DNA from 2 places in the Flavobacterium sp. FPG59 genome. Region 2 is predicted to be linked to the other one. Evidence: riboswitches for the same ligand, from Rfam matches in the RefSeq annotation. Region 2 holds a riboswitch; the other holds the start of a gene.
The links. Region 2 has a riboswitch for cobalamin ahead of FPG59_RS05905 (TonB-dependent siderophore receptor). Riboswitches for the same ligand answer to the same signal wherever they lie in the genome.

Region 1 (4,812 bases), on a different contig from region 2:
TAGTCCTTTGTGGGTGTACTTTTGTTCATATGCTACATGTATAATTGTGAAGACGGCCAAGTTACTTTACGATGTAGCAAACCACCCTAAAGAAAACAACTATGGAAACTATAGCATTAACTATTTCGGCGGATTTATTAGCTTCTAAAACCAAGCGATTTTTAAACGTGCTCATTGATCTGTTTATTGTTTACTTGTTCACCATAGGAATTGGAGCACTCATAAACGAGATAGGAGTTGTAACAGGCAATTATCATTTGGCAGATTGGATTATCACTTTGTCACCCACAGAAAACGCCTTGTTTGGAATGATAGTGATGTTTTTTTACTATTTCATTATGGAGTTCTATTTGTCTAGAACTTTTGGGAAATACTTCACTAAAACACTAGTTGTAAAACCTAATGGCAGCAAACCAAATCTAAAAAGCATACTCATTAGAACCTTAGTGCGATTCATTCCTGTTGAAATATTTTCCTTTGTAAACAACAATTCAAGAGGTTGGCACGATACATTATCGGTAACTTATGTGGTCAATAAGCATGAATTTTTAGCAAAAGCGAGCTGGTTTAATCCATCTGATGAAAGGGCAGTTTGATATTAGTTTCTCATAAAAAGTAAACCCAGTAGATTTAAAATCTACTGGGTTTTTTAAATTCAATTAAACCGTTACAGTGTTATTTACTGTTATTCTCATTTCTTGAGCTGCCGCTACCATTTCGATTAAGGCCTTTTTGGTTTCTTCCCAATGACGGGTTTTTAAACCACAATCTGGGTTTACCCACAGTTGGTCAATAGGGATTACAGCCGAAGCTTTTTCTAATAATTGCACCATTTCGGTACTCGAAGGAACGCGAGGTGAGTGAATATCATATACGCCTGGACCTATTTCGTTTGGATAATTAAAATCAGCAAAAGCATCCAGCAATTCCATTTGCGATCGCGAACATTCTATGGTAATTACATCCGCATCCATGTCGGCTATATTTTGGATGATATCGTTGAATTCGCTGTAGCACATGTGTGTATGAATCTGGGTGTCATCTTTTACACCACTTGCCGAAATTCTAAACGCTTTTACCGCCCAATCCAAATAGGTTGCCCATTCTTCTTTTCGTAAAGGCAATCCCTCTCTAATAGCAGGTTCGTCTATTTGAATAATCTTAATTCCTGCGTTTTCTAAATCGACTACCTCATCTCTAATCGCCAATGCAATTTGAGTACAGGTTTCTGAACGAGGTTGGTCGTTACGGACAAAAGACCATTGTAAAATAGTTACGGGGCCGGTTAGCATTCCTTTTACCCATTTTGGAGTAAGGGATTGTGCAAAAGCGGACCATTTTACAGTCATTGGATTTGGACGCGAAACATCGCCATAGATAACTGGAGGTTTCACACAACGGCTTCCGTAACTTTGTACCCAGCCGTTTTTGGTAAACGTAAATCCATCGAGTTGTTCTCCAAAATATTCTACCATGTCATTGCGTTCAAATTCTCCATGAACCAACACATCAATACCGGTTTCTTCTTGAAAACGAATCGTTTCTTCAGTTTCCTTTTGTAGTAAATCATCGTATTGTTGTTGATTGAACTCACCTTTTTTGAACTTCGCTCTCCAGCTGCGCACTTCGGTAGTTTGTGGGAAAGAACCAATAGTTGTAGTAGGAAATAGAGGAAGATTCAATACGTCTATTTGTTTTTCTCTACGAACTGAAAACGGATTTTGTCTTTGGTCATCACCTTTAGTAATGCTTGCCACACGATTTTTTACTGTATCATTATGGATCAATTTTGATGTTTTTCGGTTTTCATTAGCAATCGTGTTTTGATCAAAACGGACAGAATTACTGATGTCTATTTCATTAGAGGCAAAATATTTAAGCAGTACTATTTCCTCTGTTTTTTGTTTGGCAAAAGCCAGCCATTGTTTAATTTCTGGTGTTAGTGTTGCGTTGTTGGTTTCTAACTCCAAATCGCAAGGACTGTGAATCAAAGAACAAGACGGAGCGATTAATATCCTGTTTTCACCAAGTGCATCTGTGGCTTTTTTGATAAGCGCTAAAGATTTTTTGAAATCATTTTTCCAAATATTTCTTCCGTCTACAATACCAAGTGAAAGATTTACATTGGCTGATAATTGTCCTGACTCCAGAATGTCATCCAACTGGGAGTGACAACGCACCAAGTCTAAATGCAAAGTGTGGACAGGTAATGCGAGAACAGTTTCAAGATTTTCTCCAAAACAATCAAAATAATTAGCAAGAATCAGTTTGATTTTAGGAAAGCGTTTGTTGATTTCGGTATATACATAAGTGATGGTACTTCGTTCTTTATCAGTTAGATTCAAAGCCAAAAATGGTTCGTCAAATTGAATCCATTCCACGTTTTCAGCTTCTAATTTTTTAAGAATTTCAAAATATACGGGTAGCAATTTATCGATTAAATCAATTCTGTGAAAACCTTCTTCTTTTTCTTTTCCAAGAAGTAAATAGGTAACAGGACCTATAAGCACTGGTTTTGTTGTAATTCCTAAAGCAGTAGCTTCTTTGAATTCGTCGATTATTTTTTGGGAGAATAACTTGAATTCTTGATTTTTTGTGAATTCGGGTACGATATAATGGTAATTGGTGTCAAACCATTTAGTCATTTCCATAGCAACTACATCTTGTCCCTCTTTTTGTGAACCTCTGGCCATGGCAAAATACAAATCGGTAATAGAGTTTGTTTTGGCTAATTCTTGATAACGTTTAGGAATAACGCCTAATGTAAGTGATAGATCAAGGACTTGATCGTAAAACGAAAAATCGTTAGAAGGGATTAAATCGATTCCAGCCTCGACTTGTAATTGCCAGTTTTCCTTGCGGATAGTTGCGCCTACAGTCAAAAGCTCGTCTACTGAAATTTTTCCTGCCCAGTAGGATTCGCAGGCTTTTTTTAATTCTCTGTTGCTACCAATTCGCGGGTAGCCAAGATTGTTTGTTAGCATGTTGTTGCTTTTTAAATGATGAATAAATCAGTTAAAAGCTCTTGCTGCATTTCAAAATGTTTGTTAGAAATGAAAAGAAGAAAGGAGAATACGTTACAAAAGAGAAATGCACAATAAGGCATAAATAGTCATGCTTATTGTGTTCAGAACGCACCTACCTGACTATTGCTTCAAATCGCGAAAGCATTGTCAATTCGATATAAGGCAGGTCTCCTGACTTGTAACATTTTTATCATCCTTCCCATTTGCCATTGGCATACAGTGGATTTTTTCTCAGATAAAAACTTTTTGTGTTACTTACAGTTGCGCGACAGTTCGTGATTTACACACGATTCCCTATTAATCTACAGTTAAGTAAAACCCTTATCGGTTGATGAAGAAATAAATTAAGAACTTAAATAGGTCGCTAAAGTAATACTAATCCTTTGATTTTTTTTTCGATAAGTTTATTAATTTGTTATTTTTAGTACATTGTATTACTAGGATTCTATACTTTATATTTTTCAGGTGAATAAGTTATACCTAACCTTATTTCACTTGATAATGTATCTATTTCTGCTATCTTTGGAAATAAATTTTAAAAAGTAATGATGAACTGGGAACAACTTTTATCACTTAAACGTCAAGGCGACAAAGGCAAACGATTGCGTGTAGAACAAGACGATACCCGTTTGGGATTTGAAGTAGATTATGATCGAATCATTTTTTCTTCGGCGTTTAGAAGTTTACAAGATAAAACACAAGTTATTCCATTATCCAAAACTGATTTTGTACATACCAGATTAACACATAGTCTGGAAGTATCAGTTGTTGGGCGTTCTTTGGGGCGTTTGGTGGGAAAAAAAATAATCGAAAAATACCCGCATTTAAAAGAAGTACACGGTTATCACATGAATGATTTTGGGGCAATTGTGGCTGCAGCATCATTGGCGCATGATATTGGGAATCCGCCTTTTGGACATTCGGGTGAAAAAGCCATTGGAGAATATTTTTCGATAGGAAACGGACAAAAATACAAAGATCAACTTACTGCAAAAGAGTGGCAAGATTTAATAGATTTTGAAGGTAATGCTAATGGTTTTTCGGTACTTACAGCAAGCAGACCAGGAATAGAAGGAGGACTTCGGATTTCGTATGCAACTCTTGGTGCTTTTATGAAATATCCCAAAGAGAGTTTGCCTAAAAAACCAACCAAAAATATCGCTGATAAAAAATATGGTTTTTTTCAAACTGACAAAGCTTTTTTTCAAGAAGTAGCACATGACATGGGTTTGATTCCGAATAAATCCGGAGAAGATGTTGGTTTTGAACGCCATCCTTTGGCCTATCTCGTTGAAGCTGCTGATGATATTTGTTATACCATTATCGATTTTGAGGACGGAATGAATCTTGGTTTGGTTTCGGAGGATTTTGCATTGGAATACCTGATAAAATTAGTAAAAGACAGTATTGATACTTCTAAATACAAAACCCTTGAGACCAAAGAAGATCGCATTAGCTATTTGCGCGCTTTGGCAATAGGAAGCTTAATCAACGATGCCGTTAAAGTTTTTGTTGAAAACGAAGAGCTTATTTTACAAGGAAAATTTCCTTATGCCTTAATGGATAAAAGCAAGTACAAAGCTCAGATGGATGATATTATCAAGATCAGTGTCGAGAAAATCTATCAAAGTCGTGAGGTAATTGAAAAAGAAATTGTAGGTTATCAAATCATACAAACCTTATTGGATAAATTTATTACCGCATTTGACAATAATTATAATGGTGTAGCATCTAATTATGATGCCTTAATTTTAAAAATGCTACCCGAAAAGCATCAATTAGAAAA
Region 2 (4,812 bases):
TGAATCCCAAAAAGAAACATACAAAGCCTTAAAACTAGAAGCTATTGAGGAGGCTCCCGTGGGATTAGTAATAGCTTATGACAGATCTGTACTCAATAATTTTACAATAGGTACAGTAGGAAGTAATGAGTCTATAAAGTTTAGTGCCGTGTGTGCAGCTCAAAACATTTGGCTTTCGCTTACAGAGCAAGGATATTCCATGGGCTGGGTGTCGATATTAAACTACCATAAATTTAAAGCCATTCTAGGATTACCAGAACAAATGGAGCCTTTGGGATATTTTTGTGTTGGTAAACCAGCAACAAATTATGAAAATCAGCCCATGCTGCAACTACTCAATTGGAAACAGAAATCAAAAACTCCTTTGGTTGAAGAAATTTCAGTTTTACATCATTTTAAATCTGAAACTAAGTCATGGCAATCCACAAATTTTGAAAATGAAAAGCTAGCCAAACAACTTCAAGAAAAAATAGATTCTAAGACTAAGCCTACCGGTTCATTGGGTATCTTAGAAAAACTGGCTTTGCAAATAGGGACTGTTTTTCAATCTCTTGAACCCCAAATACGAAACCCCAATATAGTAGTTTTTGCTGCTGATCATGGAATAGCAAATCATGGAGTTAGCGCGTATCCTCAAGATGTTACTAGACAAATGGTGACTAATTTTTTAGCGGGTGGAGCAGCAATTAATGTGTTTTGCAAGCAGCACAACATTGAACTGTCTATTGTAGATGCTGGTGTAAATTATGATTTTCCTACTAACACAAAACTGATTTCAAACAAAATAGCAATGGGGACTCAGTCTTTTTTACAAGGACCCGCAATGAGTGCTACTGAACTAGAACTATGTTTTAAAAATGGGAGTGATGCTGTGGATGCAATTGCAAAAAAAGGCTCAAATTGTATTGGTTTTGGCGAAATGGGAATTGGGAACACCGCTACAGCTTCACTTTTGATGAGTGTTTTGATGAATCTGCCGGTTTCTGAATGTGTGGGTAAAGGCACAGGGATAAATGATACCCAACTGCAACATAAAATTGCAATTCTGGAAAAATGCAGCGAAAATTATAATGGTCCACAAGATGTAGATAGTTTGCTTGCTTATTTTGGAGGATTCGAAATCATGCAAATAGCAGGCGGAATGCTACAAGCAAAAATAGAAAACATGCTCATTCTTGTAGATGGATTCATAAGTTCAGTAGCTTTTTTAGTGGCTTACACGAAAAACAAATTGGTTTTAGAAAATGTTATTTTTTGCCACTCCTCAGCAGAGCAAGCACACCAAAAAATCCTTGATTTTTTAAATGTTCGTTCAGTCTTGCAACTTGATTTACGTTTGGGAGAGGGTACGGGTTGTGCTCTGGCTTTTCCCATTTTGGAATCGGCAGTTGCTTTTTTAAATGACATGGCCAGTTTTGAATCGGCTCAGGTAAACTCCAAAAACTCAAATTAACATTATAAATTTGGCTTAGCCAAAGCATAAAAATGAAAAAAGAAGTTCATATATTTTTTACAGCATTGATGTTTTATACCCGTATTCCGTGTCCTAAAAATATCGATCATAACCCGGATTATTTAAACAAAGCATCCCGATATTTTCCTTTAATTGGTTGGATTGTGGGTGCTGTGGCCTTTGGAGTCTATGCTGCGGCCTCTTGGTTATGGAATGCTGAGATTGGTATTGTCCTTTCAATGATTGCAAGTATATTGGTTACAGGTGCTTTTCATGAAGATGGTTTTGCAGATGTGTGCGACGGATTTGGCGGTGGTTGGACCAAAACTAAGATTTTGACCATTATGAAAGATAGTGCTATCGGTGCTTATGGCGCTATTGGTTTGGTGTTGCTTTTTTTGCTAAAGTTTATGAGCCTAGTAACTTTAGTCAAAAGTGAATCGCTATTCACGAATCACCAGTCAGTTTTCACTTTTTTATTAGTTTTTATAACAGGACATGCTCTTAGTAGATTTGCTGCAATATCGATCGTTTTCACACATGAATACTCCCGTGAGGATGCTTCTAGTAAAAGCAAGCCCATTGCTCAAAGTTTCTCAAGTAAGGAGGTTATAGGAGCAGCATTTTTTGGTTTACTTCCACTGGTTGTTATATCTTTTTATCAAATAGCATTTCTCTTAGTTCTAGTACCAATATTTCTTACTCGATTTTTTCTAGCCCGTTATTTTCAGAAATGGATTGATGGCTACACAGGAGATTGTTTGGGTGCCACACAACAAGTTTGCGAAGTTATTTTTTATCTATCAATAAGTGCATTATGGAAATTTATTTAGTTAGACATACCGAGACCGTTTGCGAAAAAGGAATTTGCTACGGCCAATCTGATGTTGAAATTGCAACGCCTTATGAAGCTGTTTTTGATGCTATTTTAAAGCAATTGCCGCAGGATGCGCTACTTTTTTCAAGTCCTTTACAGCGTTGTACCATTCTGGCAAAGCACATTCAAAATAATTTCGCTATTGCAAATGTGACGCTGGATGAACGATTGATGGAAATGAATTTTGGCGATTGGGAGTTGAAAAATTGGGATAGCATTCCACCCGAAGTTTTCACCCCATGGATGACTGATTTTGTCAATGTTTCTGTACCAAACGGCGAGTCGTTTTTAAACCTCCACAACAGAGTATTGGATTTCATGGAAAATGCACTGGATTCCGCTACCACAAAACCCGTTATAATTGTAGCACATGGAGGGATTATTAGGAGCTTTTTGTGTGCAGTTTCTGACTTGCCCTTACAAGATGCTTTTCAGAATAAAGTAGATTTTGGTGCTGTTGTACGTCTTACTTTATAAAATTATCATTTTTTTTGGTGATTTTCTCATTATAATTTTATCTTTGCAATCGAAATTTGGTTGCGTTCAGTACATTCAAGAACGCATTAAAAGGGAATTAGGTTCAAAACCTAAGCTGTGCCCGCAACTGTAAGCTATAAAGCTTGTTGTTATCTACAAAACCACTGCTCGCCTTGGCGAGTGGGAAGGTCAACAACAAGACGCAAGCCAGGAGACCTGCCTTATTTCATAATCAATAGCGGACTTTCGGGAATAAAGGTTCAGGAAATTATGACACATTTTAAAGTATTCTTCTTATTTTGCTTTTTTGCAAGCCAGGTTATTTTGGGTCAAAACGACTCCATCACGCGTTTACGTGAGGTTATCGTTTCTGATGTTAAACTGCGCAAATTCTCCAGTACTCAAACTATAATTAGTTTGAATGACTCTATTTTGTCAAAAAACACTGGACTACTCACAAATTCACTCAACTATAATACGGTTTTGTATTTTAAAGAATACGGTCGTGGGATGTTGTCTACAGTTGCTTTTAGGGGTACAACTTCCTCACAAACTGCAGTGATTTGGAATGGGATAAATATTAATTCTCAAATGAACGGCAGTACTGATTTTAATACTTTAACGAGTAATGATTATAATTCTGTACAAGTAAAAGGAGGAGGCGGAAGTGTTATTTATGGCAGTGGTGCTATTGGTGGAACGCTACATTTAGGTACTAATTTAAGTTTTACAGATGTAATTTCTAATGAAATAAGATACGACTACGGTAGCTTTAACACTCAAAACCTATTGTATAAAGGCATTTTTTCAAATAATAAATGGTCAACACAGTTTGGTTTTTCTAGAAATAGTTCGGCTAATAATTATAAGTTTCAAGATAGTTACGATTGGAGGGGAAACCAAAGATTTAATGAAAATGGAGATTATGAAGTAAACACACTAAATGCTACAGTTGGTTATAAATTCAATGAAAAACAGTATTTAAAACTGTATAGTCAATCCTCAAATACCGACCGAAATATTTCCTTGTTATCATCATCTGAGTCACGTACAAAATACAAAAATGATTTTAGTAGAAATTTATTAGAGTACCAAGCTAGTTTTAATAAATGGACTACTTATTTAAGAACGGCATATATAACAGAAGGCTATCAATATTTTGAAGACAATACAAAGCCTGATTATAGTTTTGGCAATACAAATACATGGATTGTTAAAGCCGATGTCAACCACCAATTTAATAGCAAACTTTTAATAAATGCGCTGTTAGAGTATAATTTAACTAAAGGTGAAGGATCAGGATTTGGTAATCATGAGCGTGAAATTAGCAGTTTTGCTGTTTTGGCAAAATACGAAGCCACTAAAAATTGGCAAAATGAGTTTGGCATTCGTAAAGAAATTACAAACAATTACCAATCACCAGTATTGTTCTCTCTGGGGAGTAGTTGGCACGGTATTTCTTGGTATCAAATCAAGGCTAATGTTTCTCATAATTTTAGAATTCCAACCTATAATGATTTGTACTGGGAAAGTGGTGGCAATCCTAATTTAAAACCAGAAAGTGCTTATCAAGGCGAACTCGCAAATATTTTTAAATATCATAATGTATCGCTTACACAAACGGTTTACTTTAATAAAATAAAAGATTTATTGCGATGGGTACCTGGAAATAACGGAGTATGGGCACCTCAAAATACAGATCGAGTAAAAGCATATGGTGTTGAGGTTTTACTAAATTGGAATAAAAATATTGGACAAAGTCATTGGCAATTGAATAGTACTTACGCCTACACCATATCACAAAACGAGGAAACACAAAAACAACTTTTTTTTGTGCCTTTCCATAAAGCTACTACCTCATTAGCATATTCTTATAAAAAATGGAATGTCAATTACCAAGTACTTTATAATGGTTTTGTATACACCCAAGCAGATAATAATCCTGCAGCTGTGATTCCAGCTTATACAGTAAGCAATACTAGCGTTGATTATGATTTACCAATTT

Region 1: it holds a riboswitch for cobalamin, as region 2 does, so the genes downstream of both, metE (5-methyltetrahydropteroyltriglutamate--homocysteine S-methyltransferase) here and FPG59_RS05905 (TonB-dependent siderophore receptor) in region 2, are expected to answer to the same signal.

The regions. Positions count from the first base shown of each region.
Region 1 is NZ_MTCA01000007.1:26,510-31,321, forward strand. It holds gene FPG59_RS01655 (RDD family protein) at 102-596, shown strand; gene metE (5-methyltetrahydropteroyltriglutamate--homocysteine S-methyltransferase) at 660-2,984, opposite strand; cobalamin riboswitch at 3,170-3,364, opposite strand; gene FPG59_RS01665 (deoxyguanosinetriphosphate triphosphohydrolase) at 3,575-4,812, shown strand, end outside.
Region 2 is NZ_MTCA01000039.1:15,122-19,933, reverse strand. It holds gene cobT (nicotinate-nucleotide--dimethylbenzimidazole phosphoribosyltransferase) at 1-1,453, shown strand, start outside; gene FPG59_RS05915 (adenosylcobinamide-GDP ribazoletransferase) at 1,486-2,286, shown strand; gene cobC (alpha-ribazole phosphatase) at 2,271-2,807, shown strand; cobalamin riboswitch at 2,848-3,046, shown strand; gene FPG59_RS05905 (TonB-dependent siderophore receptor) at 3,078-4,812, shown strand, end outside.